Regions from separate parts of the Flavonifractor porci genome, predicted to be linked through region 2. Evidence: riboswitches for the same ligand, from Rfam matches in the RefSeq annotation. Region 2 holds a riboswitch; the other holds the start of a gene.
The links. Region 2 has a riboswitch for molybdenum cofactor ahead of modA (molybdate ABC transporter substrate-binding protein). Riboswitches for the same ligand answer to the same signal wherever they lie in the genome.

Region 1 (10,930 bases), on a different contig from region 2:
GGTACCCGCGTCCAACGGCCATATGGCCGCTGTGTTCGCACGCTTTGAGAACAAACCCTCCATGGAGGAGATGAAAGAGATCTGGGCAAATTACAAGGGCCGTGCCCAGGAGCTGGCCCTGCCCTCCGCGCCCAAGCAGTTTTTGCACTACTTTGAGGAGCCCGACCGCCCTCAGACCCGGCTGGACCGGATGACCGAGGGCGGCATGGCGGTCTGCATTGGCCGTCTGCGTCCCGACACGCAGTATGACTATAAGTTCGTCTGCCTGTCCCACAATACCCTTCGCGGCGCCGCGGGCGGCGCAGTCCTTCTTGCCGAACTTCTGTGCGCGGAGGGTTACATTTCAAGGAGGTAACCCTATATGAGAGAGCCTGTTTTTACCGGAGCCTGCTCCGCCATTATCACCCCTTTTGACCACAGCGGTGCCATCAACTACGATCTGTTCGGAAAGATCATTGACGAGCAGATCGAGCGGGGCCTGGACGCCATCTGCGTCTGCGGCACCACCGGCGAGTGTTCCACCCTGACCATCCGGGAACACATTGCCGCCGTGGAATACTGTGTCAAGCGGGTGAATGGCCGGGTCAAGGTCATCGCCGGCGCGGGCAGCAACGACACTTCCGCAGCCGTCTACCTGTCCCAGCACGCCCAGGACTCCGGCGCCGACGCCCTGCTGCACGTCACCCCCTACTACAACAAGGCGTCTCAAACCGGCCTCATCAAGCACTACGAATACATCGCCGACCGGGTGGATCTGCCCATCATCCTCTATAATGTGCCCTCCCGGACCGGCGTTTCCTTCACAGCCGAAACCTACAAGGTACTCTCCCAGCACCCAAACATCAACGGCGTCAAGGAGGCCAGCGGCAACTTCTCTCTGCTGGCCCATACCCTGGCTATCTGCGGTGACGACTTCTACGTCTGGTCGGGCAACGACGACCAGGTGGTGCCCATGATGAGCCTGGGGGCCAAGGGCGTGATCTCGGTGGTGGCCAATCTTGCCCCCGAGGTCATGATCCGGATGACCCACCTGTGCCTGGAGGGCAAGTTCGATGAGGCGGCCGCCCTTCAGCTGGGCTACATGGACTTCATCGACGCCCTCTTCCTGGAGGTCAACCCCATTCCCATCAAGGCCGCCATGAATCTGGCGGGCTATGACATCGGCTCCCTGCGCCTGCCTCTGTGCGATATGAGCGACGGACCGCTGGAGACCCTCCGTCAGTCTATGGTCAAGGTGGGCCTGCTCTCCGCCTGAGCCACCGGGAAAGGATGTTGGAAATGCTTCGTTTGATCCTCTCCGGCTGCAACGGCCGGATGGGCCGGGCGGTGGAACATCTGTGCGCCGCCCAGCCCGACCTGGAGATCGCCGCCGGATTTGACCTGCTGGGGACTGGTGACCGGGACTTCCCCGTGTTCTCCTCCCCCGCCGAATTCCGGGGGCAGGCCGACGCCCTCATCGACTTCTCCTCCCCTGCCGCCCTGCCCGCCCTGCTGGACTTCTGTATGCAGCGGAACATCCCGGCGGTGCTGGCCACCACCGGCTACTCGGAGGAACAGCTGGCCGCCATTGACCAGGCGGCACGGGTCATCCCCGTGTTCCGCTCCGCCAATATGTCACTGGGGGTCAACGTGCTGCTGGCCCTGGTACGCCAGGCCGCCGCGGCTCTGGGAGCGGATTACGATATCGAGATCGTGGAAAAGCACCATAATAAAAAGGTGGACGCCCCCAGCGGCACCGCCCTCATGCTGGCTGACGCTGCTGCGGCCGCCCTTCCCTGCCAGCCCGACTATGTGTGCGACCGCCACAGCGTCCGCAAGGCCAGAGCCAAGGAGGAGATCGGCATCTGCTCCGTCCGGGGCGGCGGCATCGTGGGAGATCACGACGTGATCTTTGCCGGTGAGAATGAGGTCATCACCCTGAGCCACTCCGCCATGAGCCGGGAGGTCTTTGCCTCCGGCGCCATCCGGGCGGCCCGATTTCTCGCCGGTGTGGAGTGTCCTGGTCTCTATTCCATGACCGATCTGGTCCAGGCCACTCTTTTATAACAGAAAAAGCCCGCCCGGGGCTGCTCCGTATAAGGACATATTAAAATTAACCCCAGAATGACAGATTGAGAGAGGCCCTGGGGTGTCACCCCAAAGAAAAATAGGGAAATAGCCGCAAGCCATGAAGTGGCTTGCGGCTATTTGGTTGTCGAGAAACCCGGCTTATGCGTCAAGCACGAGCTGGGTTTCTGTCATATAGGGGGCAAAATAGGAACATAAAGAGACACAGAACACAGTCAGACAAGAACACGGCAGCTGAATCAGCCGCCGTGTTTGATGATAAACCAAATTTCTGATTTAAAAAACATCCCTGCTCAGTCGCCGTTCACCCAATTTGCGATTTCAATCACAGCGGCAACCGCCTGCTCGTCCTCCTGGGCAGGAACGGTGTCGGTATTCGGCGAGCAGGCCGTATGCTCCAGGAACCCCTGGGCATTGACCATGCGGAAAAAAGCACTGAGGTGGTGGTTTGCGTTGGCCTGATTGCCCTTGCCGCCGGCGGTGAGGATCGCCGCGGACTTTTTAGGCCTCTGCTCCAATGGCTGTTTCAGGAAGAACATCGCCGCGTGCCAGGGCTGCAGGCGACTCATAAGGCTCAAAACGGAGCCAGGCAGCGTGCCGTAATACACCGGAGAGGCAATGACGATATTGTCAAAATCGTCATCATAGATGACCTGCATCCTGTCTTTCACCACACACTTGGCAGTTTCCCAGCATCCGCGGCAGTCCACACAGGGGGCGATGCCGGAGCGGAAGGCGGAGATCTCGATGACCTCGCCCTTCAAGTGTTTGCGCAGGATGTCGATGAGATATGCTGTATTGCCGGCGGGACGGGGAGAGCCGTTAATAATCAAAGTCTTGTTACTCATACCATCTTATCCTCTCCGTCAAGCTGCTGGCGCACAAAATCCAAAACCTGCGGGAACAGCCTGTCACGGTTTTCTTCGGTGATATAAAAGCATTTTGCCCTGGGGTGGAAGCGCACCGCCTCCAAAAACGGAGTGTCCTTGGTTTTTACAGCTGCGATCACCGGAACCTGGCCGTCAAGCAAGTCCAGCACAGCGGCACAGAACTTTTCCGCCCGGGACTCCATAAACCCCAGCTCGTCCAGCAGCACAATGCCGCCTTTCTGCACAGGTTCACGCAGCTTGGGCGAAAAACGGTCAAAAACCTCGGCGGCAGCGTCAAAGCGGTGATTTTTGCAGTAGCCTACCAGATTTTCCTCCGTACGTCTGCGCTCACGCCGCGCCTCATAGATATAGATGGGGCTCCCCCGCAATTCGTCTGCGAGGGAGTCCTCTTTCTTCGTCTCAAAGCCGTACACAGGCCTGCCGCAGGCTTCCAGCACCCTGTTTATGAGGGTGCTCTTGCCCACGCCTCGTTCTCCGACGATCAGAGTATGCATCATTTGAAGAATGCGTTTGCAGTCAGAGCGGCATACTGTTCATCGGTAAGGGTCACGCCGTAGAACAGCTCATAATACTCGGTGACCTCCTCCTGCAGGTCATAGTCGCAGTACTCGGGATAGAGAATGCTGGGCAGCCACAGCAGCGCCAGATAACGCTGGCAGGCGGGAGGCGCAGCTGTCCAGTTGTGCGGGGATTCCGGTGATTCCACATATTTGCCGTTTGCGATGGCGCTGATCTGGCTCCATGCGGCATCCTCCGCGACGGTGTCGTAAATGCTGCCGGCGCCAAAGATCACGAAGTCGGGGTTCCACAGAGCGATCTGCTCGATGTTGACAGGGTTGCCCGAGCCTTTGCCGCTGGCGTTTTCGATCACGGCCAGGTTGTTGAATACCAGGTTGATGACCTCGGCCTGAGACTGGCTCTCCGCGATCACATTCAGGCCGCCGTCGCCCAGAGCGTAAATACCGTTGACCTTATTGTCGCCCACCTGTTCCATGATATCCAAAGCACGGTCATAGACCTCTTCACACCAAACAGCCATTTCTTCAGCCTTTTCCTCACGGCCCAACAGCTGCCCCAGCTTGCGGATCGCCTCGCCGTAATCGTCCAGTTTGGCCTCAATGAAGACGCAGGTGATGCCGGTCAGCTCCTGCGTGGTGGCCAGCTCTTCCTCGTAACCGGTCTTGGTATAGCCCACATCAATGACCAGCTGCGCGTTGGTGGAGGCCAGAGCCTCCACATCCAGATCGGCGGCGCCCAGAACGGTTCCGAAATAGGTCAGCTGGGACAGCCGGTCATAGTCGGGGATGTACTCGGCCATATTGTCACTCATCTGGCCGCCCAGGCCCACCATCAGATCGGGCGCGATGCCCAGCAGAATGACCTGAGCGAGCTGGCCTGAGGGCACGATGGCTGTGATCTCCTCATTGATCTCGATCTCATGACCGAGGTCGTCAATAAACGTATAAGGCTGGAAACCCTCCTTCACGGGTTCCACGGACTCAGTCGGCTGCTGCTGAGACGACTGCTGGGGCTGATTGCTGCTGGTGCTGTTCTGGTTGCCGCAGGCAGCCAGAGAACAGAGCAGGCTCAGAGCAAGCAGCATGGCGATCAGTTCCTTGATGTGTTTCATCGGATCTTACCTCGCTTTTTTGATTGATTTATGTAAATGGGTTTGTCTACTAAAATAAGCAGAGTCTGTTACACAGACTGGGCAGGCAGACACACACGCACACCATCATCGTGCATACTGTACACCTCCACAGGAATGCCGTATAGCTTCGACATCAGGGATGCCGTCATCACCTCCTTTGGCGTACCCCAGGCCAATACCTGTCCATTATGGAGCGCAAGGATCTGGTCGGAATACAAATAGGCCTGCTCCGGGTCATGGGTGGTCTGCACCACCGCATACCCATCTGCCACCAGGCTTCGGACTGTCTGCATGACCCGGATGCGGTTGCCGAAATCCAGACTGGCTGAGGGCTCGTCCATAACCAAAATCTTTGCCTGCTGGGCAATAGCCCTGGCCAACAGGCAAAGCTGCTTTTCGCCGCCGGAGCAGAACCCATAGGGGTGTTCCGCCAAATGTTCGATCTGGAGTCGCGCCAAGGCGCTTCTCGCCCGGTCCTGCTGCTCTTTACCCGGAGAGGACAGAGAACTGACCTGAGCGGCCGTTCCCATGAGCACCATGTCCAGAACGGAAAAATTAAAGGCAGGGCTGTGGAATTGCGGGATATAGGCAATGAGCTTTGCCAACTTCTGGGCGGTCATTCCGGACACCTGCTCCCCATCCACGGTGATGGTACCGGCGCTGGGAGAAAGAAGATTCAGAATACAGCGGAACAGGGTGCTCTTGCCCACACCGTTGGGGCCAAGAATGGACAGAAACTGGCCGCTGCTGACCTCGAAGCTGATGTCCTTTAATACCTGGCGCTTTCCAAAGGAGAAGTCCAGATGCGCTACGTTCAGTATCACAGCTGGTCGCCCTCCTTTATAATCAGATAAACGAAGAATGGCGCGCCTACAAAGGAAGTGAGAATACCGATGGGCAGATCGGTGGCCCACACATTGCGGCAGATGTTGTCAACCAGCAGCATGAAGATGGCCCCGAAGAGCATCGTCGCGGGAATGAGCTTTTTGTAGTCATTCCCGACGACCCTCCGCACCATGTGTGGGATCACCAGTCCCACCCAGCCAATAATACCGCTGACAGCCACGCTGGCCGCTGTGATCAGGGCGGAGCAGACGATAATAATCATGCGCAGGCGTCTTGCGTTGATCCCGAGCGTCTGGGCCTCGTCATCACCAAGAGACAGGACATTGATCCGCCAGCGCAGAATGAAAATCGGGATCAGGCCGATAGCCATTGGGATGGCTGCAAACAGGATATCCTCTGACCTGGCGCCGTTGAAACTGCCCATGAGCCAATAGGTGATGGCCGGGAGCTGCTCTTCGGTGTCTGCGATCAGCTTAATAAAGGAGGTACAGGAAGACACCAGCGAGCTGATCATGACGCCCGACAGGATCAGGCCCACCACCCGGTTCCCTCGGGCCCGATTGCCCACAAGGATGACCAGGGCTACGGTGGCCAGGCTGAATACAAAGGCCATACCGCCGATGACAGCGTTCATATAGCCCAGAATGATGGCCAGCGACGCGCCGAGCGCGGCTCCGGAGGAGGCTCCCAGGATGTCGGGCGCTGCCATGGGGTTCTGGAACACCCCCTGATAGCATGCGCCGGCGGTAGACAGGCTGCAGCCCACCATACAGGCAATGGCAATACGAGGTACACGGTATTTCAAAAACAGTGCCTCCTGGGTCGCCGTCCAGAAAGGCTCCGGCCTGAGTCCTGACACATCCAACCCCAATCGCTGACCCAACTGCTCCACCAGCTTCATCACCTGATCCCAGGTGATGCCCCCCAGCTCCCGTATGGAGATTGGGTAGCGCCCCAGTGTGGTGGACAGAATACAGGCAAGGATCAGCGCGGCCACCAGAATGACGATCACGGTGCCGAATGGGAGCTTTTTCTTCTCTGTCATCCCTTCCCACACTCCCGATCAGCAGCGGCTTCCCGGTAATAGCGCCTCCCCGCGCAGCTGCGGCAGAGGGAGACGCCTGCCACTTCCACATGACGGCCATCCGTGACCTCCTCGCCGCACCGGGCACAGGTGACGATCTCCATGGGAGGTCCGGGCATATCGCCGGCTTTCAGTTCGACAGTGACTTCCTGTGCTTCCAGCCAGCCCTCCTCGGACAGCGTTTCGTAAAAGTCCAGCAGATCTTCCCCTTCAGGCGGATGACGGTGTGCGTTTCGGACCACACGGACCGCTTTCTTGGTCTCCAGATTGACAAACGTAGCCGCTGTCTTGCCCATGTCCATACAATAATAGGTACGCTTCCCCACCGTGCAGCCGGTGGCGATCATGATGGCGTCGGCAGGGCAACGATTGCATTCCACAAAGACCATGGTCTTTTTTCGATCCGTCTCGTTGTCAAGGCCAAGCAGACGAAGCCCCATGTGGGCCATTCTCACGCCGAGGCACTGTCCGGAACAGAGGTGCCCATGAAAGGCCACGGCCCGTTCCACATCATCCCGGAAGCTTCTCATTTTCATCCCTCTCAATGATAAACAGTCCAAACTCTTTCCGGTTGGGAAGATAATAGGGCCACTTTTCGTCTCCGGTTTTCTCCAGCTTTTCCTCCAGGTACGCCTCCAGCATTTCATCACTCATAGGGCGGGTATAAGTTCGGACAAAGGTACGGGCATCCTCTATATCTGTAAGAGGCTGCCCATACTCAAGGACAAGCGCTTCATGCACATACTTTACGCCAATAGAGTCCAGATAGGCTTTTGTAGTTGCTATATTGAAACATTTTATCGTCTGATGCCCCTCGGGGCCGAAATTCCCCTTGCATTGAGCGTTTGTAATTAGAACAAACCGTTTTCCGGCCAGGTGGAAATAGTCGTCATAAATCTGACTTCCGCCAAAGAAAATTGCCATGACATTGTCCCAGGAGCCTGTCAATTCCGCTGCATCCATACACAACGTATGAATGTTTTCGATACCCTGTGTTGAAGCCTTGCGGCGCACATGCTCAACCGCGCCCGGGGCAATATCGACACAGGTGATCGCGGAACAATGATCCGCCAAAGCTAGATCTACAAGACCTGCGCCACAGCCCAAATCGCAGAGCGTTTCGCCTTCTGGAATATACTTTTTCAAGATCTGTGCCAGTTTTTTATTGTACCCGGTGTATTCTGCGGCATCTTCAAACCAGCGCACAGTCTGATTGTTCCATTTGATACGCATAGGCTGCCTCCTCAATTAAAAACTATGTTCTGTTTTCTCTGCGGTAGCGGATGAAAGCAGGCACTCCACTCTCTGTGTTTTTCAGGAATTTCATGTCTGAACGAAAAGCCCCATGTTCCGGATCACCATGATGAGCACGGTTGATCGGATAGCGACAAAGTGTGATGTGCCGCCCTCCATCGTCTGTTTCGAGAACGTCTGTTACCGTTTCAAAATACATTTGCTGGTTTTCAATACAGGTGTCGCGGTTGCCTCGAGCGAGGTGCTTGTGCCTACCCGGATAACTCAGCTGCACCTCTGGAAATGGGGTGCAGTAACCGCCAATATTTCCGATGAAATACACCGTATCCTCGTCTGTGACCACCTCATTCCAATGAACCATGAGGAATTTGGTCCATTTCCTCCACAGAGTCAGGGGGACAGGCGGCTTTGTGAAGTATATCCCCATAGCCAAAATGGAGATCAGCTGTATAAAAATGATAGCAACTTCACTTAAAACAAAAAGCTGCCTTGAAAACAAGACAGCAAAAATATACCATGCACCTACAGTTTTAGCAGGCCATAGCAGTCTTGTTTCCTTCTCAAACACGGAAAGCTATGCTGTTTCCGGCATAACTCAGTGACTGTCAACAGACAGTCAGGCCGCAAGTCATAGCATTCGCCTTAGACTCCACGGCTCGGAAACATATTTAGTTATTCTTTGGAGAGTATAACGATATTTTCAGACGATGTCAATATGAAATGCAATTAATGGGCGAAAAAGCAAACAAGGTACTGTTTGTGCAAGGTTGATTCTCGCATAAGTCGTTGTGCCACACGGTTTCTTTGAGTGAGACAACAGAAAAGGCAGACAGTGCAACTGCACTGCCTGCCCAATCCGAGAACACACTTCAAGATAGCCTTATCAGGAGTAGCGGAAGGCGGCCTTTTTTATTCTTCAGATGTCGGCCTTTGAGCGGCTTCCTCAAGAGGCTTGCCGTTGCCGTCGATCTCTTTGGCTCTCAGGCGGTTATTGACCCACTCCCGCACCAGGGCGTAGAGTACCGCGAAGGTGGGCACGCCCAAAATCATACCGGGGAAACCGAACAGGCCGCCGCAGGTGACAATGGAGATCAGCACCCAGATGGCGGACAGGCCGGTGCTGTCGCCCAGGATCTTGGGCCCGAGGATGTTGCCGTCAAACTGCTGCAATCCGATGACCAGGGCAAAGAACCGCAGGGCGGCCCAGGGGTCCACGATCACCAGAATAAACAGACAGGGAATGGCGCCGATGATGGGACCGAAGAAGGGAATGATATTGGTGACACCCACGGTAACGCTGACCAGCATGGGGTACGGGATCCGGAAAATGGCGCACAGGATGAAGCAAAGTACGCCGATGATGGCGGAGTCGATGATCTTGCCGTTGATAAAGCCCACAAACACCCGATTGGCGTGGCTGCAGATCTCCAGCAGCCGGTCAGAGCGGCGCTTGGATACCGTAGCATAGAGCAGCTTTTTCAGCTGGGGCACCAGCCGGTCCTTTCCCGCCAGCATATAGATGGAGGAAATGAGGGCGGTAATGCCCGCGATCACGCCGCTTCCGATGGCGAAGCCCACATCCAGCAGCTGGGGCAGGGCCTCCGCCGCCTTTGCGGTCACGCTGCTGATCATGTTCTGGAAATTACCGAACATATCGTTGATGGCGTCGGAATCCAGGTCAAATTGCTCGGTCAGGTCCTGTACCATCTGGTCCAGGCTGGTCAGGTAGGTCTGCATATTGCCCGCCAGATCCTTGACGCTCTGCACCACCTGGGGCACGATGAGACCCAGCAGGATGGCCACCACGGCAAAGGCCAGCACATAGACCAGCAGGATGGACAAAACACGCTTGAAGCGGTGATTGGGAAAGAGCTTCCGCTCAAAAAAGCACATGGGAGTGTTGAGCAGATAGGCAATGGCAAAGCCCACGATAAACGGGGACAAAACCCCCATAAACTGATTGATCCGGACTGTTACCACATTGAAATGGTTCAATCCCACATAAAACAATATAGCCACGATGAACACAATGAGCAGCTGCACATGGCTACCATCCAGGATGTACCATTTCTTCTTGTTCTTTTGGTCCTCTTTTTCCGGCACAGTGCCTTCCTCCTTTGCATCCGCCACACACATTGCCGGGGCGGTAAGCCTTCCAACAGACCTATTGTATCATGCCCGTTTCCCGCCTGCAACCAAAGTCAGGTAAAATTAAGAAAGGGGCTGCCGCACTGACGGCAGCCCCTGAACGCTCAGCCCTGCAGAGAGGCCCGGTGGAAGACCTTCTTGCCCTTCTTGATCATGACGCCGTCGCCGGAGAGCTGGTCGGCAGTGACGGCGGTGTATACGTCGGTCACCTTCTGGCCGTCCAGCTCCACGCCACCCTGCTCGATGAGGCGGCGGGCCTCCTTCTTGGAGGGCGCCAGCTTACAAGCCAGCATCAGGTCCAGGATACCGATGGCGCCGTCGGTGAGGGCGCCGGCCTCCAGAGCGGTGGAGGGCACGTTGCTCATGTCGCCGCCGCCCACAAACAGGGCCTTGGCAGCGTCCTGAGCCTTTTGGGCCTCCTCTTCGCCGTGGACCAGCTTGGTCAGCTCAAAGGCCAGGATCTCCTTGGCGGTGTTGAGCTGGCTGCCCTCCCACTTGTCCATCTCGTCGATCTGTTCGATGGGCAGGAAGGTGAGCATCCGCAGGCACTTGAGCACGTCATTGTCGCCCACGTTGCGCCAGTACTGGTAGAACTCGTAGGGGCTGGTCTTGTTGGGGTCCAGCCACACGGCGCCCTTGGCGGTCTTGCCCATCTTCTTGCCCTCGGAGTTGAGCAGCAGGGTGATGGTCATGGCATGGGCATCCTTGCCCAGCTTGCGGCGGATGAGCTCGGTGCCGCCCAGCATATTGGACCACTGGTCGTCGCCGCCGAACTGCATATTGCAGCCGTAGTGCTGGAACAGGTGATAGAAGTCGTAGGACTGCATGATCATGTAGTTGAACTCCAGGAAGGAGAGTCCCTTTTCCATGCGCTGCTTGTAGCACTCAGCCCGCAGCATATTGTTGACGGAGAAGCAGGCGCCCACTTCCCGCAGCAGCTCCACATAGTTGAGCTTGAGGAGCCACTCAGCGTTGTTCACCATCTGGGCC
Region 2 (17,679 bases):
CTCAACGCCCTCAACGGCGAGGACGACATCATGATCGCCACCCGCCACACCAACACCGTCGTCCACAAGGGGGACAAGCTGGCGGGCACCCGTATCATCCCCCTGGTCATTGCCGAGGACAAGCTGCGGCAGGTGGAGGAGCGGGCCGGCACCGGCCCCATTCTCTCCCTCACCCCCTGGAAGCTGAAAACCTGCGGCCTCATTACCACCGGCAGCGAGGTAGCCAAGGGTCTTATTCAGGACACCTTTACCCCCGTCATCATTGACAAGCTGGCCGCCTACGGCATTGAGGTCACGGAGCACTGCCTCCCCGGCGACGACATGGCCGCCATCACCGCCGCCGCCCTGGACTACAAGGCCAAAGGGGTGGACATGATCCTGTGTACCGGCGGCATGAGTGTGGACCCGGACGACAAGACCCCCAAGGCCATCAAGGACACCGGCGCGGACATCGTGTCCTACGGCGCCCCGGTGCTGCCGGGGGCCATGTTCCTGCTGGGCTACTTTGCCGATGGTACCCCCATTATGGGCCTGCCCGGCTGTGTCATGTACGCCAAGGCCACCGTGTTCGACCTAGTACTCCCCCGCATCGCCGCCGGAGTCAAGGTGAGCCGTGCCGACCTGAAGGCCCTGGGTCACGGTGGCCTGTGCCTGGGCTGCCCGGAGTGCCACTATCCTATCTGCCCCTTTGGCAAGGGGTGCTGACCATGGACACCGATCTTTCTCTGGAGCAGGCGGTAGAGCGAATGACCCAGGGTTTGTCCCACCTGGGTACCGAGGTACTTCCTGCCTTTCAGGCCCTGGGCCGCACCCTGGCAGCAGACGTGGTTGCCCCCATGGATCAGCCCCCCTTTGACCGTTCCCCTCTGGACGGCTATGCCCTCCGCTCCGCCGATATTGCCGGGGCGGACCGGGACCATCCGGTCTGTCTGCCCGTGGCAGACACCCTGTATGCGGGAGATGAGGCAAAATCCCCTCTCTTGCCCGGGCAGGCCATCCGCATCATGACGGGAGCCATGCTGCCCCAAGGCTGTGACTGCGTACTCCGCCAGGAGGACACCGACCGTGGCAACCCGGTAAACATCTATGCCTCCCTCCCTCCTTATAAAAATTATATCTACCAGGGTGAGGACTACCGGACGGGCAGCCTGCTGCTCCCGGAGGGCACCCGGCTGGATGCTGCTGCCCTTGGCGTACTGGCCAGCGCCGGTATGACAGAGGTAGCCGTGCGACGCAGACCCAAAGTGGGACTGCTCACCACTGGGGACGAGGTGGTGGAGACCGGGCATCTCCTCCCTCCCGGGAAGATCTACGGCTCCAACGGGGCTCTGCTCACCGCCCGGCTGACGGAGCTTGGCATCCCCGCCCTTTGCCGTCACGCCGCCGACTCCCCTGCCGCCGTAGCGAAGGCCATGGAGGGGATGCTGGCGGACTGCGACCTGCTCATCAGCACCGGCGGCGTGTCAGTGGGTGACAAGGATATCTTTCATCAGGCCCTCCCCCTGCTGGGGGCAGAGCGGGCATTCTGGAAGGTAGACTTGAAGCCGGGTACCCCAGCCATGTTCTCCCGGTATAAGGGCAAGCCCATCCTGTCTCTGTCGGGCAATCCCTTTGCCGCCTTCACCACCTTTGAACTGCTGGCCCGTCCTCTGCTGGCCGCCCTGGCCGGGGAGCCCCATCTGCTCCCCCGGCAGAAGCAGGCAGTCCTTACCACCCCCTATGACAAGCCCAGCCCCCGGCGGCGGTTTCTCCGGGGCCGGTGTGAGAACGGGCAGGTGGCCCTGCCGGTGGGTCATTCCTCCGGCCAGTTGGCCTCCCTGGTGGGATGCAACTGCCTGGTGGAACTGCCGGCAGGCACTCCGCCGGTGGAAGCCGGACAGGCTGTCCAGGTGTGGCTGCTGTGACCGACTCATATCGATTCTATAGGAGGTTATTATGGAACCTGCTTTCAATCATTTTGACGAGGCCGGTAATGCCATTATGGTAGATGTAACCGGCAAAGAACCCACCTATCGCACGGCGGTAGCCGAGGGTACCATCAAGGTCACCCCGCCCATTCTGGCGGCTATCACCGGCCGCACCGCCGCCAAGGGCGACGTGCTGGGTGTGGCCCGGGTGGCGGGTATCATGGCAGCCAAACGCACCTGGGAGCTGATCCCCCTGTGCCACCCCCTGCTGCTCAGCCATCTGTCGGTGGATTTTGAAATTCTGGAGGAGGCCTGCGCCGTGCGTGCCACCTGCACCGTCAAGCTCTCCGGCAAGACCGGAGTGGAAATGGAAGCCCTCACCGGCGTCTCTGTGGCCCTGCTTACCATCTACGATATGTGTAAGGCCATCGACAAGGGGATGGAGCTGGGCGACATCCACCTGGTCCACAAGGAGGGCGGCAAGTCGGGGGTGTATGACCGTGGCTAATCCCCTGGTGGTGGCGGTGTCCGGGGTAAAAAACTCCGGCAAAACCACCCTCATTGAAGCCATGCTCCCTCTGCTGGAGGAGTCGGGCCTCACCGTGGCAGTGGTCAAACACGACGGCCACTCCTTCGACGCAGACCCGCCCGGCACCGATACCGGCCGTTTTATGGCCGCTGGAGCGGCAGGCACCGCCATCTTTGACGGGGAAAAGTTTAAGATTGTGAAGAAGCAGCCCGTAACAGAGGACTTCCTCATCACGCAATTCCCTGAAGCAGATCTGATCCTGCTGGAGGGCTTCAAGCATACCGGCTGGCCCAAGCTGGAGGTCGTGCGTAAGGGCAATTCGGAAGAGCCGGTGTCCGACCCGGTTACCCTGCTGGCCCTGGTTACCGATCTGCCCCTGGGGGTACCCGGCGTGCCGGTTCTTCCCCTGGATCAGCCCGATGAGGCGGCCCGTTTTCTGCTCCGTCTGGTAAAGGAGGATGGCGGCCATGCTTGACCAATTTGGACGAAACATCCGCTATCTGCGGGTGTCGGTCACCGACCGGTGCAATCTGCGCTGCCGCTACTGTATGCCCGAGGAGGGCGTAGAGTGGGTGGACCACAGCGCCATCCTCTCCTATGAACAGATCATCCGTCTGGTGCGTCTGGCCGCCTCTCTGGGCGTGGAAAAGGTGCGCCTCACCGGCGGCGAGCCTCTGGTCCGCAAGGGCCTGGCCAGTCTGGTGAAAGAGTTGAAGGCCATCGACGGTATCCGCACCGTCAGCCTCACCACCAACGGGGTGCTGCTGGCCGACCAGTTGCCCGGCCTTTTGAAGGCTGGGCTGGACGGAGTCAATCTCAGTCTGGACACTCTGGACCGGGCCCAGTTTGCCTCTCTTACCCGTAGGGACGAGCTGCCCCGGGCCCTGGAGGGGCTGGAGGCCGCCCTGGCCGCGCCGGGCCTCACCGTTAAGGTCAACTGCGTCCCCTCCGGCGGCAATGACGCCCAGCTGGTCCCTCTGGCCGCCCTGGCCAAGGACCGGGACCTGAGCGTTCGCTTCATTGAGCTGATGCCCATTGGCCTGGGGGACACCCTCATCCGCCGCACCGAGGAGGAGGTGCTGCAGCAGCTGGAGGCCGCCTTCGGCCCCGCCCTTCCCTGCCCCTCTGATGCTCTGGGCGGTCCCAGCCGGAATGTGACCTTCCCCGGCTTCCAAGGCAAGGTGGGCTTCATCAGCGCGGTTTCCCACCAGTTCTGTCAAAGCTGCAACCGGGTGCGGCTCACCGCCACCGGTTTTCTTAAGACCTGTCTGCAATACGACCACGGGGTGGACCTGAAGGCCCTGCTGGACGCTGGAGCAGACGATGCCGCCCTTCTCCAGGCCATGATCGACGCCATCGGCCATAAACCCGCCAGCCATCACTTCGGCGGAGACAGGCAGGAGCGGGACGAAGGGCGCAATATGAATCAAATTGGAGGATAAGACCATGGGCAAAGTGATCGCTGTCTGTATCAGTGAACAGAAGGGCACCCAGAAGAAGAATGTGGGCTCCGCCCAGTTTGTGGAGGACTGGGGCATCCAGGGGGATGCCCATGCCGGCAAGTGGCACCGGCAGGTGTCCCTCCTGTCCCACGAGCAGGTAGAGGCCTTCCGGGCCAGAGGCGCCGTGGTGGACGACGGCGCTTTCGGGGAAAACCTGGTGGTGGAGGGCTACGACTTCAAAGCCCTGCCCATCGGCACCAAGTTCCAGTGCAACGATGTGGTACTGGAGCTGACTCAGGTGGGCAAACAGTGCCATGCCCACTGTGAGATCTACAAGGTCATGGGAGACTGCATCATGCCCCGGGAGGGCGTGTTTACCAAGGTGCTCCATGGGGGCACCATCTCGGTGGGCGATACTCTCACCATCATGGAGGAGGGCTGAGTATGCGGGTAGCCATCATCACCCTCAGCGACTCCGGCTATGCCGGACAGCGGGAGGACAAGAGCGGTCCCATGATCCAGGAAATGGTGGAGGCGGCAGGCTATGAGGTGGTCCACACCGCTCTGCTGCCCGACGGCATGGAGCCTCTGGGCAGCGAGTTAAAACAGCTGTGCGACAACGACCTGGCCGACCTGATCCTCACCACCGGCGGCACCGGCTTCTCCCCCACCGATCTCACACCAGAGGCCACCCTTTCAGTCACTGAGCGCCCCGCCCCCGGCATTGCTGAGGCCATGCGGTGGCAGTCCCTCCAGATCACTCCCCGGGCCATGCTGAGCCGGGCGGCGGCGGGCATCCGCAAACAGACGCTCATGGTCAACCTGCCCGGCAGCCCCAAGGCGGTGCGGGAGTGCCTGGAGTTTATTCTCCCCTCTCTGGCCCACGGTCTGGAGATTTTAAGGGGTACTGCCAATAACTGCGCCCGATAAACCCGGTTCCCACTCCGTTTTCCGGAGTCCGGAATAAGACCAAAGAAGAAAGGAGGACTACAATGAAACTCAGCGCGAGAAACCAGCTGAAAGGCACCGTGGTATCCATTCAGGAGGGGGCTGTCAACGGCATTGTCAAGATCGACATCGGCGGCGGCAATGTCATTACCTCCACCATCTCCATGGCATCCATTCAGGAACTTGGCCTGAAAGTAGGCGGCACTGCTTACGCCGTCATCAAAGCCACTTCCGTCATGGTGGCTGTGGAGGACTGATCCCTGTCCCATCACTTCGAGCCTGTATCGCCTAAAGCGGAAGCCATGGCGGCGGGCCGGGGTATATCTGGAAACGGATATGCCTACCGTATTTGTAAAGGAGTTTTCAACATGAAAAAAGTGCTTGCCCTTCTGCTGGCCTTGTCCATGAGCCTGGCTCTGGCCGCCTGCGGCGGCGGCAATCCTGGTGCTGCCCAGAGCCCCGCCCAAAACAGCAACACCCCCGCCCAGACCGAGGAGGTTGAAGTGGTGGTATTTGCCGCCGCCTCCATGGAGGCCACCCTCACCCAGATCGCCGACCTGTACAAAGAGGTGGCTCCCAACGTGAAGCTCACCTTTACCTTCGACTCCTCCGGCACCCTCAAGACCCAGATCGAGGAGGGCGCGGTGTGCGACCTGTTTATCTCCGCCGCCCAGAAGCAGATGAATCAGTTGGACAGCGCCGATACCACTGGCACCAACCAGGGTCTGGACTTCGTGCAGTCCGACACCCGCATCAACTTCGTGGAGAACAAGGTGGTACTGGCGGTGCCTGTCGACAACCCCAAGGACATCCAGTCCTTCTCCGATCTGGCCAGCGACAAGCTGTCCCTGCTCTGCCTGGGCAACGACGACGTGCCCGTGGGAGCCTACTCCCTCCAGATCCTGGACACTCTGGGCATCGACATCACCGCTCTGGAGGACGCCGGCAAGGTGACCTATGCCTCTAACGTGTCTGAGGTAGCCAATCAGGTAAAGGAGGGGGCCGTGGACTGCGGCATCATCTACGCCACCGACGCCTTTACCTATGAGCTGACCGTGGTGGATCAGGCCACCGCCGAGATGTGTGATCAGGTCATCTATCCCGCTGCCGTCATGAAGTGCGGCGGCAGCGAGGCCAGCCAGGCCGCCGCACAGGCCTTCCTGGACTATCTGCACACCGACGCCGACGCCATCGCCGTGCTGGAGGGCGTGGGCTTCACCGTGATCCAGTAAGCATGAGGGCCTGCCGCCACGGCGGCAGGCCCATTTTCTAATCTTAAGGCAGGTGATTGGTTCTGGATCTCTATCCCCTTTTGAATTCCCTGCGCATTGCCGCCATTTCCACTGTGCTCATCTTCTTCCTGGGCATTCTGGCGGCCTACTATGTGGCCAAGCTGCCCCGGCTGGTAAAGGGCGTGCTGGACGTGGTGCTCACCCTCCCCCTGGTCCTCCCCCCCACCGTGGTAGGCTATTTCCTGCTGCGGCTGCTGGGGCCCAAGCGGGCCGTTGGGCTGTGGTTTCTGGAGGTCTTTGACCTGCGACTGACCATGGTGTGGTACTCGGCCATCTTTGCCTCGGCGGTGGTGGCCTTTCCCCTGATGTACCGCACGGCACGAGGCGCCTTCGAATCCTTTGACGTCACTCTGGCCCACGCCGCCCGTACCCTGGGCAAATCCAACGCCTGGATCTTCTGGCGGGTCATGATGCCCTACTGCAAGCAGGGCATCATCGCAGGCACCGTGCTGGCCTTCGCCCGGGCCCTGGGTGAATACGGTGCCACCGCCATGATCGCCGGGTACACCCCCGGCAAGACGGCTACCATCTCCACCACGGTGTACCAGCTGTGGCGCACCGGCGACGATGCCGGGGCCATGCGGTGGGTGCTTATCAACCTGGCCATCTCCGCCGTGGTGCTGCTGTGTGTCAATATGCTGGAGAAAAAAGACCGCCGGCCCCGCCGCCGGGCCGTTCCTGTCTCCGGGGAGGTGGAATGATGCGGTTACAGGTGGATATCCACAAGGATTTTGGCAAGTTCCAGCTGGATTGCGCCTTTGAGACGGAGAGCAGCCAGGTCACCGGCCTGCTGGGTGCCTCCGGCTGCGGCAAGAGCCTTACCCTCAAGTGCATTGCCGGCATTGAGAAGCCCGACCGGGGCCGCATTGTACTGGACGACAGGGTACTCTTCGACTCGGAGCGCCGCATTGACCTGCCCCCCCAGAAGCGGCGGGTAGGCTACCTCTTCCAGAATTACGCCCTCTTCCCCAACATGACAGTGGCGCAGAACATCGCCGTGGGCGTGCAGGACAAAGCCGCCCGGAAGGAAACGGTAAGCCGTCTGATCTCCTCTTTCTACCTGGAGGGGCAGGAGCGCAAATATCCCCGGCAGTTGTCCGGTGGCCAGCAGCAGCGGGTGGCCCTGGCCCGCATCCTGGCCAGCCAGCCGGAGGTGCTGCTGCTGGACGAGCCCTTCTCCGCTCTGGACAGCTATCTGAAGTGGCAGGTGGAACTGGAACTGGCTGACATTCTCTCTGCCTTCTCCGGGCCTGTGCTCTTTGTCACCCATAACCGGGATGAGGTGCAGCACCTCTGTCAGCAGGTATGTGTGCTGGATCATGGCCGCTCCCAGGCCATGATGCCGGTACATGAACTCTTTGAGGCTCCCCGGACCTTGTCGGCCTGCCTGCTGTCCGGCTGCAAGAACGTGTCCCGTGCCAAGGCCACAGCGGACGGCAAGGCAGAGGCTCTGGACTGGGGAATCATCCTGGACCCGGGCCAGCCGCTGCCGGAGGGGCTGACCCACATCGGCGTCCGGGCCCACTACATCAGGCCCGTGGAGGGGCCCGGCCCTAACCGGCTGCCCTGCCGGGTGGAGCAGGTGGTGGAGAACGTATTTTCCACAGTGGTTATGCTGTCCACCCCCGGCGGCAGCCAGGGCTTTTCCCGGCTGCGTATCGAGCTGGAGAAGGACCGCTGGGCCGCTCTGGCCATCCATAATCCCCTGTGGCTGGAACTGCCCTCCAAAGATCTCCTGCTGCTGACCAGTAATTAGAAAGCGTCCCCACGGCGTTGCCGTGGGGACGCTTTTGCTTTTATTTGATGGGCACTGCCCGGAAGGCTTCTCCCAAGGTCACGGGAGCCACTCCTCCGGCAGTCAGCTCGGTAAGTCGGGCGGCGAAGGCCTCGGTGTTCTCCTCCGGCAGCAGCACATGGACGGTGACGTCGGCGGCGTACTCGATTTCTCCCACCACGCCCCCCTGGGCCTCGGCCTCCTGACGCACCCGCTCGAAAAAGGAGTAGGGACAACTCACCGCAAGTTCCACCCACCGGCGCACCACCGAGATCCCGGCGGCGTCCAGGGCGTCCTTGGCGCTTTGAGTATAGGCCCGCACCAGGCCCCCCGCACCCAGCAGCACCCCGCCGAAGTAGCGGGTCACCACACAGCATACATTGGTGACCTCCTCCCGCTGGAACACGTTGAGCATGGGCTGTCCGGCGGTACCCTGAGGCTCTCCGTCGTCGGAGTAGCGCTCCACGCCCCCCTCCTTGATACGGTAGCACCAGCAGTTGTGGCGGGCGTCGTAATACTTCTTCTTCATGGCCTCGATGTACTCACGGGCCTCCTCCTCGCTCTCCACCGGCCAGACATGGCCGATGAACCGGGAGCGCTTCTCCACAAATTCGGTCTCCGAGGGGGCGGTGGGAATGTAGTATTCGGTCATCTGGCCTCCCACTCCCTTCTGGTGATGGCAAAGTAGTGGGCCAGGCGGGTCTCATTGAGCTGCTCTACCGGCTCCACCCGGGACAGGCGGTAGGTCATGCCGCACTTCTGCATCACCCGCTTGGATTTGCGGTTGCCATCGTAGTAGGCGGCCCAGATGGCGGTATAGCCCAGATCCGCAAAGGAATGGCGGAGGATGGCCTCCACCGCCTCAGGGATCAGCCCCTGGCCCCAGCAGTCCCGGGCCAGGGAGTAGCCCACCTCCTCGCTGGGGGTACCCAGCTCAGTGCGGTGCTTTCCCACAAACCCGGCGGAGCCGATGAGCCGCCCGTCGGACTTCCGGATCACCGCCAGGGTGTCAGAGGGCAGGAAGATCTCGCGGATTACCCGTAAGCTCTCCGCCTCGTCGGCGTGGGGCTTCCACCCCGCCCAGGGGCCCACCTCCGGGTGGCTGGCATAGGCATACAAACCGGCCGCGTCCTCCTCGGTAAAGGGTCGCAGCAGCAGGCGCTCGGTTTCCAGTGGCTGCATAGCGGTTCCTCCTCATATTGAAAACATTTAAAACCCCTCGGAGAGCGGAGGGGGTATCGCGCCGTTTACGGCGCGTATCTAGGGGGAACTGGTTCCCCCTGGAAGGCGCGGTTTGAAGCGAAGCGACGCATTTTCCGCAGAAAATGCCCGCGCCCTAGTCTTCCCAAAACTCCTTGGGGGGTGTCCAGCCGGACACAATATAGTCCTTCAGTCGGCCCAGCTGGATGGGGGTACACACGGCCTCCACCTCGATGGACTCGCCGTAGTCTACCCGCTCCACCTTGGCCTCCCGGTGGAGCAGGTCCACAATGCCGCCCTTATCGTAGGGGATGTGGAGCACCACCCGGTGGGCACCGGTGTCCAGCCGGTCGCCGATCTTGCCGAGAAGCTCGTCCAGCCCCTGTCCGGTTTTGGCGGAGATGGACACGATGTCCTCCCCGTGGGGCAGAATCTCGCTGGGGCAGCGGTCGATCTTGTTGAACACGTCGATGCGGGGGGTCTGCTCCGCCCCCAGCTCACAGATCAGCTTCTCCACCACCTCGGCCTGCTCCCGCCACTCCGGGTTGGAGGTGTCGATGACGTGGAGCAGCAGGTCGGCATAGGACAGCTCCTCCAGGGTGGCCTTAAAGGCCTCCACCAGATGGTGGGGCAGCTTGCGGATGAAGCCTACCGTGTCGCTGAGGAGCACCGTACAGGTGTCGGAGATCTCCAGGGTGCGGGTGGTGGTGTCCAGGGTATCAAAAAGCCGGTTGTTGGCGGGGATGTCCGCCCCAGTCAGCTTGTTGAGCAGGGTGGACTTGCCTGCGTTGGTGTAGCCCACGATGGCCACCACCGGCACCTCGTTCTTTTCCCGCCGGGCCCGCTGGGTGGAGCGCACCCGCCGTACCTGATCCAGCTCGTCCCGCAGCTTCTGGATCTTTCGGCGGATGTGCCGCCGGTCGGTCTCCAGCTGGGTCTCGCCGGGGCCGCGGGTGCCGATGGCGCCCTCCTGCCGCTCCAGATGGGTCCACATACCCAGCAGACGGGGCAGCAGATACTGATACTGGGCCAGCTCCACCTGGAGGCGGCCCTCCTTGGTGCGGGCCCGCTGGGCGAAGATATCCAGAATGAGGGCCGCCCGGTCCAGCACCTGCACCTTCAGGTCCTCGGACAGGGCACGCTGCTGGGAGGGAGACAGGGGGTTGTCCACGATAACCATGTCCGCCCCCATGGCGTCCACCAGCTCTTTTACCTCCGCCACCTTGCCCTCGCCGATGAAGGTACGGGGATCGGGGGTATCCTTATTCTGAAACACGGTGCCCACGCACTCGCCGCCCGCTGTCTCCAGCAGGTCGGCCAGTTCCTCCATGGAGGAATCGTCGGCATTTTCCGCCTCGGACAGGCAGTGGGCGTTGAGGCCCACCAGCACTGCCCGGTTGATGGCTTTTTTCTCTTGGTTTTCTGTCATGTGTCCTCCGATGGGCGCAGGGTGCGCCCCTACATTATACTTTCCTTAAAACCTCCAGGATCTCACCAATGAAGATGCGGTGATAATCCTTCTCAGGGTACCACTTGCTATCAATTTCCCCGTCCAGGAAGTGGGTGGGGTCCATGTCCTGCCAGTAGGCCTTCTTGCACACCAGCACCAGGTCGGCCTCCTCAAAGTAGGGAGCGCCCTCCGCGGCGGCAACCGTGAAGCCGCACTCCTTCACCTTATCCATATCCCGGCCGCTCTTGGAGCCGCACAGGGCCAGGGCCTTCCGGTACGCCTCACCAAAGAAGCACAGGGTGAAGGTGTTCTCCCGCTCCACAAATTCCAGGGTGTACCGCTGGGGCCGGATGTATACGGTGGCCACCGGCTTGCCCCACAGCACCCCCAGGCCGCCCCAGCTGGCGGTCATGGTGTTGCACTGTTCCTTGGTGCCGGCGGTAATGAGCATCCACTGATCCCCGATCAGGGAAAAGACGTTCTGATCCAACGCCTTGGGGTCAATTTTTTCAAACATGGCGCGCACCTCCTGTTGTCTTTACTCTATATTATATGTATCTCTCTCCAAAAAAGAAAGGTGCTGTTCCTGCCGGGGACGGATATTCGCCAGCAAGGGCAGCAATAACGAAAAAGGGCCCGTACCGAAACCGGTACGGGCCCCCTTGCATACGAACTTACTTGTCCAGGCCGAACTTCTTGTTGAAGCGGCTGACACGTCCGCCAGTATCCACCATCTTCTGCTTGCCAGTAAAGAAGGGGTGACACTTGGAGCAAACTTCCACGCGGATGTCCTTCTTGGTAGAGCCGGTCTCGATCACATTACCGCAGGCACACTTGATGGTGGTCTGCTCGTAGCTGGGATGGATGCCTTCCTTCATTGTTGTGTTCACCTCTTTCTCGTTCCGGATGAAGCGGCGCAGCAAACCTCCACGCCTTATAAACGCTAGAATATGATAGCACAAAGACTGGTGGATTGCAACCGTTTTTTTCAGAAATTTTCAAATTGCTACAGATCCACACTCTGGTTCAGCGAGAAGAACCACAACACCCTACGAATCACCTGTTTGCCGGTGATCTCCTCCAGGGCCCGGCTGTAGGCCTCCAGCTGAGGGCGGTAGTGCTCCGCCCGCTCCGCCACGGAGCGCTTGGTCACCCGATCGGTCTTGAAGTCCACCACCGTGATGCCCTCCAGAGTCTCATAGTAGCAGTCCACCACGCCCTGGAAGAGCACCCGCTCCCCCTCCCCCGCCTGGGGATAGTAGCGGTTGGCAGGCTCCAGAATGGAGAACTTGAACTCCCGCCGCAGGGAAACGGAGGAGAGCATCTGCTGCCCCAAGTCCGACTGGAAGAAGGCGGCGATGGGGGCCGGGTCCACGACCTCCCCCTGCTGGGGGGTGATGTACTGTCCCTCCACCAGCCGGGCGATCTCGGCCTGCACCCCTTCCACCGTCTCAGCCTGCTCAAAGTCGATGTACTGGAGCACCTGATGGAGAGCGGTGCCCTGCTGGGCGGCGGTGAGGCCCAGCTCCTCGGCGGCAAACCGGGGACGACCGAAGCTGAGGGGCCTGGAGGGCCGTGGGGCCTCCTCCGCCGCCTCCTCATCTAATGCCCGCCCTTTCAGTTGGGTGGCGGTGAGCTTGGAGGGGATGGCCACCTCCTCCCCGTGGGGATAGATCCAGCGCAGCCGGTCGGTCAGCTCCTCCCCGTCTTCTTCCTCTTCCGGCCCCCGCTTCGGGGCTGTCCAGCGGCGGGGCGGCGTCTGAGCCAAAGGCGTTCCATCTACAAACCGAATGTCCCATGCCGGGCCGAAGGAGGTATCCAAGAACGCCACGTCCTGTCCCGCTGCCCGGCGGAGGGCTCCCGCCTCGGGGCGGCACAGGGCATGGAGCAGCACCCATTGGCCCACACTCTGACAGGCCAGCAGCACCTGGGGGTCCACCGGATCACCTGCGTCCCCTGCCAGCTTCTCCAGATCCTTTCCTCCGCCGGTGAGAGCCACCGACAGGATCAGTTTCTCTTTGGCACGGGTCATGGCCACATATAAAAGCCGCAGCTCCTCCGCCATCATCTCCCGCTCCAGCTGACGGGCCACCGCCATCCGGGCCAGGATGGGGTATTCAATGCCCCGCTCCACGTCTAGACCCTTGGGGCCCACCCCCAGCTTGGGGTGGAACAGGATGGGGCGGCTCATGTCCTCCCGGTTGAGCCGCCGGGCCAGACCGCACAGCAGCACCACCGGAAACTCCAGGCCCTTGGACTTGTGGATACTCATAATACGCACTCCGCCGCCGATGCGGCCGGGGGCGGGAGGCATCAGGGTGTTTCCGTTCTCTCGCAGCCGGGTCAGGTAGGTGAGGAACCGGAACAGGCCCTTGTGGCCTGCCCCCTCAAACTGCCGGGCCAGCTCTGCCAGGGCCAGCAGGTTGCCCTGCCGGGTCTCTCCCTCCCCCATGGCGCCGAAGATGCCCAGCAGATTGGTGCGGTCATAGATGTGCCACAGCAGCTGATGGCTGCTCATGTCCCCTGACCCAAACCGCAGGTCGTCCAGCTCAGCCAGGAAGGCACGACTGTCCTCCCCGTCGGCGGCAACCAGGGCAGCGTAAAAGTCGGTATCCGGGCTGGCTGAGCGGATCTGGGCCAGCCGGTCGGCAGAGAAGCCGTACACCGGGGAGCGCAGTACCGAGATGAGAGGCACATCCTGCCGGGGATTGTCCACGATCTGGAGCAGGGACAGGGCAACCGAGATCTCGGTGGAGCCGAAGAAGTCTCCGCCTCCCTCGGCCTCCCATAGGATGTCCCGCTCTCCCAGAGCCCGGGCATAGTGGCGCAGCACTGTGTTGGGAGAGCGGAGCAGAATCACGATATCGGAGGGACGCACCGGCCGGGTGCCCCCCTCCCCATCGGAGACAGGGAAGTTTTGGTCCAGCAGGTCCCGGATGCGGCGGGCGGCAAACCGGGCCTCCAACAGGTCCCGGCTTACCTTCTCCGCTCCCTCTTCTCCATCAATATCCCCGTCCAGAGCGTCCAGCTCCACGCAGTAGGTGGAGTCCGGCTGGAAAGGAGCGCCGGGGTAGAGGGCCTGATCGTCAGAATACTCCATTTCCCCGAAGGGCACCGACATGACGGCCCGGAACAGGTCGTTGCACCCCTCCAGCACCTCAGGTCGGGAACGGAAGTTGCGTGACAGGATGACCCGCCGCTCCTCCCCCTCCCCTGCCTCGGTGTAGGGCTTGAAAGACCGATATTTGCCCAGGAAGATGGTGGGGTCGGCCAGCCGGAAGCGGTAGATGGACTGCTTCACATCGCCCACCATAAACAGATTGGTGCCGTCTTTGGACAGGGCGGAGAAAATGGCGTTCTGTACCTCGTTGGTATCCTGGTACTCGTCCACCATGATCTCATCGTACCGGGTGCTCCACTGGCGGGCCAGCTCGGTGGGCTTGCCGTCCTCGCCCACCAGCAGGCGTACCGCCATATGTTCCAGGTCGGAGAAGTCCACCAGCCCACGCCGGGCCTTCTCGGCGGCATAGGCCGTCTCAAAGTCCCGCACCAGGGCAAACAACCCCCGCATGGCGGGGTACACCGTCCGCAGGTCGGCCAGCAGGTCGTCCCCACTGTCGGCAAACCAATCCTCCAGCTTCTCCAGCCGCTTTTTGCAGGCGGTACGGATGGCCTTCACCCGCTCCACAGCGGCGGGGTCGTCCACCATCTTCTTCCGGCCCACCGTGGGGAAGGGAATGGGCAGCAGGGCCCGAGCAGCATCCCAGCCCTGGCTGGCCGCCTCCTCAAACTGCTGTAAGGCCTGGGCGGTCTGAGCCACACTGTCCCCATAGTTGGCCAGCAGGTTGGCGTCCCGCTCGCACAGGTCCCGTGCCTCCTCCATCCGCCGTCGCCAATAAGCGGCCTGCCCGGCGGCGTCGGTCAGCAGCAGCTTTCCCCAAGGTGTCTGGACAGGATCGGTCACCCCCTTCAGAGCAAAGGTACGCTCCTGCTCCTGCAACCAGACTGTTGGATTGGGGTGGGCCTGGACCCGGCCCCGGATATCCAGCACGATCTGGACAAGGCGCTGGTCGTCCCGCCCGGCGGACATGGTGTCCACCAACTGGGCAAAGTCTGCCTCCATGGACTCATAGCGCCTGTCCAGCGCATCGTTGAGGGCGCGGAGCATGAGGATGCCCGCCTCCCCCTCGTCGCACAGCCGGAAATCCGGGTCCAGATCCAGCAGGTGGCCGCACTCCCGCAGCAGCTGGGCGCAGAAGGCGTGGATGGTGGAGATACCCGCCTTGTACACCAGGGTGGCCTGGCGGCGCAGGTGGCCGTCGGTGGGCCGCAGGGCCAGCCGGTCGGACAGCTCCTCCACAATGCGGCTCCGCAGCTCGGCGGCGGCGGCTTTGGTGTAGGTGATGACCAGGAAGCGGTCCACGTCGGCCCCCTCTTCCACCCTGGCCAGCAGACGCTCCACCAGCACCCGGGTCTTACCGGAGCCCGCCGCGGCGGAGACCAGAAGGCCGCCCCCCCGGTTGTCTACCGCCGCCTGTTGTTCTTCTGTCAGAGAAAAGGCCATCTGGTTCCCTCCTTTCCATCGGATCTGGTTTCATTTACAGAATATCAGTTCTCCCACTTGCGGGCATGGGCCTCGTCCCAGATCTCGGGATCACCGATGCCCACCTCCTCGTAGCGGTACACCGGGTTCTTACCCGCCTTCTTCTGGTTCACATAATCTTTCAGCACCTTCAGAGCCTTACCGCCCAGCAGCAGGATGGCCACCAGATTCACCAGAGCCATCAGGCCCATGAGCACATCGGCCAGATCCCACACCATGGAGAAATTCATCTGGGCGCCGATGAAAATGGCCGCCACGCAGGTGAGCCGGAAAATCAGCAGGCCGGTCTTGGAGTCTCGGATGAATTTGAAGTTAGATTCGGTGTAGTAGTAGTTGCCCACCAGGGAGCTGAAGGCAAAGAGGAAAATAGAAACGGTGATGAAGATGGGGCCGAAGGAACCCACCTGGGCGTGGACCGCCGCCTGGACAAAGTTCATGCCCTCGCTGTAGGCGTCGATGGGCACCCCGGACAGCAGTAGCATAAAGGCGGTGGTGGAGCAGATGACAATGGTGTCGATGAACACGGACAGCATCTGCACCAGGCCCTGCTTCACCGGGTGGGACACGTCGGCGGCGGCAGCGGCGTTGGGGGCGGAGCCCATACCGGCCTCGTTGGAGTAGAGGCCCCGCTTGATGCCCTGCATGATGCAGGAGGCGCCGATACCGGCAAACATGGCCTTGGGATCGAAGGCCTGGGAGAAGATCAGGGAGATCATGTGGGGCACCTGACCGATGTTCTTAATGGTGATGAACAGGCCCAGGGCAATATAGATGGCGGCCATCACAGGCACGATGCCGGAGGTGATGGCGCTGATCCGCTTCACGCCGCCGAAGATGCACACACCGGTGAGAATGGCCAGCACCGCGCCCACCACCATGGGCCAGATGCTGTTGGAATAGTCGGGCAGATAATACTGGAGGGCGGAGCCGGCGTTATAGGCCTGGAGGGCATTGAAGCCGTAGGCAAAGCAGGCGATGAGCAGCACGGCGAACACCACGCCGAAGAACCGGCTTCCCAGGGCCTTCTGGATATAGTAGGCCGGGCCGCCTACCCAGTTCTCCCCGTGCTTCTCCTTGTAGCACTGGGCCAGAGTGCTCTCAATAAAGGCAGAGGCCGCACCGATGAGGGCCAGCAGCCACATCCAGAACACCGCGCCGTAGCCGCCGATGAGGGTTGCGGCAATGATGGCATTGGCCACACCGGCGATGTTGCCGGTGCCCACTCGGGAGGCGGTGGAGATCATCAGAGCCTGGAAGGAGGAGATGTCCTTGCCGTCCTTCTTCTTCTCCCCCAGCACCCGGATGGCCTCGGGGAACAGGCGGAACTGGACGGCTCTGGTCCGGATGGTGAAGTAGAGCCCCGCGAAGATCAGCAAGGCAATAAGGATATAGGTGTAAAGGAAGTTGCTGGTATTGCTCAAAAAGCTTCCAAAAAACGCCATACAGTTATAATTCCTTTCTTTTGATCCTTAACAGGATTTTATCTTTGTCCGCTTGGATTAAACAGCTGGTTTCCCGGGAAATGCTTGGGGGCGCTCAGTCTTTCTCCTGCTCCACAGCCGCCCAGAAGTCCTCGCCCTTGACGGTGGGCAGCCACCGCTTTTTATCGTTCCCTCTGCCCTCCTCAAAGTGGCAGGCGGCGGCGTAGTCGCACCACTGGCAGGCGTTGTGCTCCGGGCCCCGCCAGAAGGGGTCGGCGTTGATGTTGCCCGCCGCCAGCTCCTGGCCGATCTCCCGCAGGATGTGGTCGGTATGCCGGGCCAGCTTGCCCAGCCGCTGGGCGGACACCAGAGCCTCACCGGTGATCTGTCCATTCTTGTTCACCCGAACAGGCAGGAAACGGATGGGCCCCTCCTCCGGGTCCTCCATGGCGGTGAGCACAGCGGGATCGTCCAGCACCACGCCCTTACGCCGCAGCTCAGCGTCCACCTTCTTTTGCCGTGCCTCATCGCTCATGGCCCGGCTACCCGCCACCACTGCGTCTCTGGCGGGCAGATATAGAACGCCAGCCCCTGTCACATCTTGACTGTAAAGTTCTTTTCCCTCACGTTCTAGCGTGAAAAGATAGAGCAGCATCTGAAGGCCCATTCCATGCCAGATGTCTGTCAAGTCAAATGACTTGCGTCCCGTCTTGTAGTCTACGATGCGCAGGTAGAGCCGCCCGTCATGGACCCAACCATCCACCCGGTCCACAAAGCCGGAGATGCTGACGGTGATCCCGTCCACGTTCAGCTCCACCGGAGGCAGATCCTTGCCGCTGCCGAAGCCCAATTCAAAGGAGATGGGCTGGAATTGGGAGGCACGCAGCTCCTGGGCCACGTTGTCCACCACGGCGTAAACCGACTTACGGAGGCGGCGGAAGAGGTACTGGAATCGGGGGCTCTCCCCCTCCAGTCCCCCCAGCTCTTCCTGCACATATTGCTCCACCACCTGATCGGTAATAGCACGCAGTTCCTCGGGCGGCACCTCCTTCACGCCCCCCCGCTCCTGGCAGGCTTTGAGGACGTGTTCCAGCACGAAGTGGATGAAGGTGC

Region 1: it holds a riboswitch for molybdenum cofactor, as region 2 does, so the genes downstream of both, WHJ28_RS01550 (hypothetical protein) here and modA (molybdate ABC transporter substrate-binding protein) in region 2, are expected to answer to the same signal.

What each region holds. Positions count from the first base shown of each region.
Region 1 is NZ_JBBHLB010000001.1:314,985-325,914, reverse strand. Features, by position in the region: gene asd (aspartate-semialdehyde dehydrogenase) at 1-355, shown strand, start outside; gene dapA (4-hydroxy-tetrahydrodipicolinate synthase) at 362-1,255, shown strand; gene dapB (4-hydroxy-tetrahydrodipicolinate reductase) at 1,279-2,046, shown strand; gene WHJ28_RS01585 (flavodoxin family protein) at 2,361-2,915, opposite strand; gene WHJ28_RS01580 (nucleoside-triphosphatase) at 2,912-3,454, opposite strand; gene WHJ28_RS01575 (ABC transporter substrate-binding protein) at 3,451-4,587, opposite strand; gene WHJ28_RS01570 (ABC transporter ATP-binding protein) at 4,656-5,432, opposite strand; gene WHJ28_RS01565 (FecCD family ABC transporter permease) at 5,429-6,499, opposite strand; gene WHJ28_RS01560 (FmdE family protein) at 6,496-7,068, opposite strand; gene WHJ28_RS01555 (class I SAM-dependent methyltransferase) at 7,049-7,771, opposite strand; gene WHJ28_RS01550 (hypothetical protein) at 7,794-8,360, opposite strand; molybdenum cofactor riboswitch at 8,330-8,466, opposite strand; gene WHJ28_RS01545 (AI-2E family transporter) at 8,702-9,895, opposite strand; gene tyrS (tyrosine--tRNA ligase) at 10,045-10,930, opposite strand, start outside.
Region 2 is NZ_JBBHLB010000018.1:2,549-20,227, reverse strand. Features, by position in the region: gene WHJ28_RS13635 (molybdopterin-binding protein) at 1-705, shown strand, start outside; gene WHJ28_RS13630 (molybdopterin molybdotransferase MoeA) at 708-1,904, shown strand; gene moaC (cyclic pyranopterin monophosphate synthase MoaC) at 1,936-2,415, shown strand; gene mobB (molybdopterin-guanine dinucleotide biosynthesis protein B) at 2,408-2,911, shown strand; gene moaA (GTP 3',8-cyclase MoaA) at 2,904-3,878, shown strand; gene WHJ28_RS13610 (MOSC domain-containing protein) at 3,883-4,320, shown strand; gene WHJ28_RS13605 (MogA/MoaB family molybdenum cofactor biosynthesis protein) at 4,323-4,808, shown strand; gene WHJ28_RS13600 (TOBE domain-containing protein) at 4,871-5,083, shown strand; molybdenum cofactor riboswitch at 5,086-5,201, shown strand; gene modA (molybdate ABC transporter substrate-binding protein) at 5,195-6,058, shown strand; gene modB (molybdate ABC transporter permease subunit) at 6,121-6,819, shown strand; gene WHJ28_RS13585 (sulfate/molybdate ABC transporter ATP-binding protein) at 6,816-7,874, shown strand; gene WHJ28_RS13580 (YigZ family protein) at 7,915-8,544, opposite strand; gene WHJ28_RS13575 (GNAT family N-acetyltransferase) at 8,541-9,074, opposite strand; gene hflX (GTPase HflX) at 9,229-10,521, opposite strand; gene WHJ28_RS13565 (flavin reductase family protein) at 10,556-11,059, opposite strand; gene rpmE (50S ribosomal protein L31) at 11,217-11,420, opposite strand; gene addA (helicase-exonuclease AddAB subunit AddA) at 11,549-15,106, opposite strand; gene WHJ28_RS13550 (alanine/glycine:cation symporter family protein) at 15,151-16,587, opposite strand; gene WHJ28_RS13545 (PD-(D/E)XK nuclease family protein) at 16,682-17,679, opposite strand, start outside.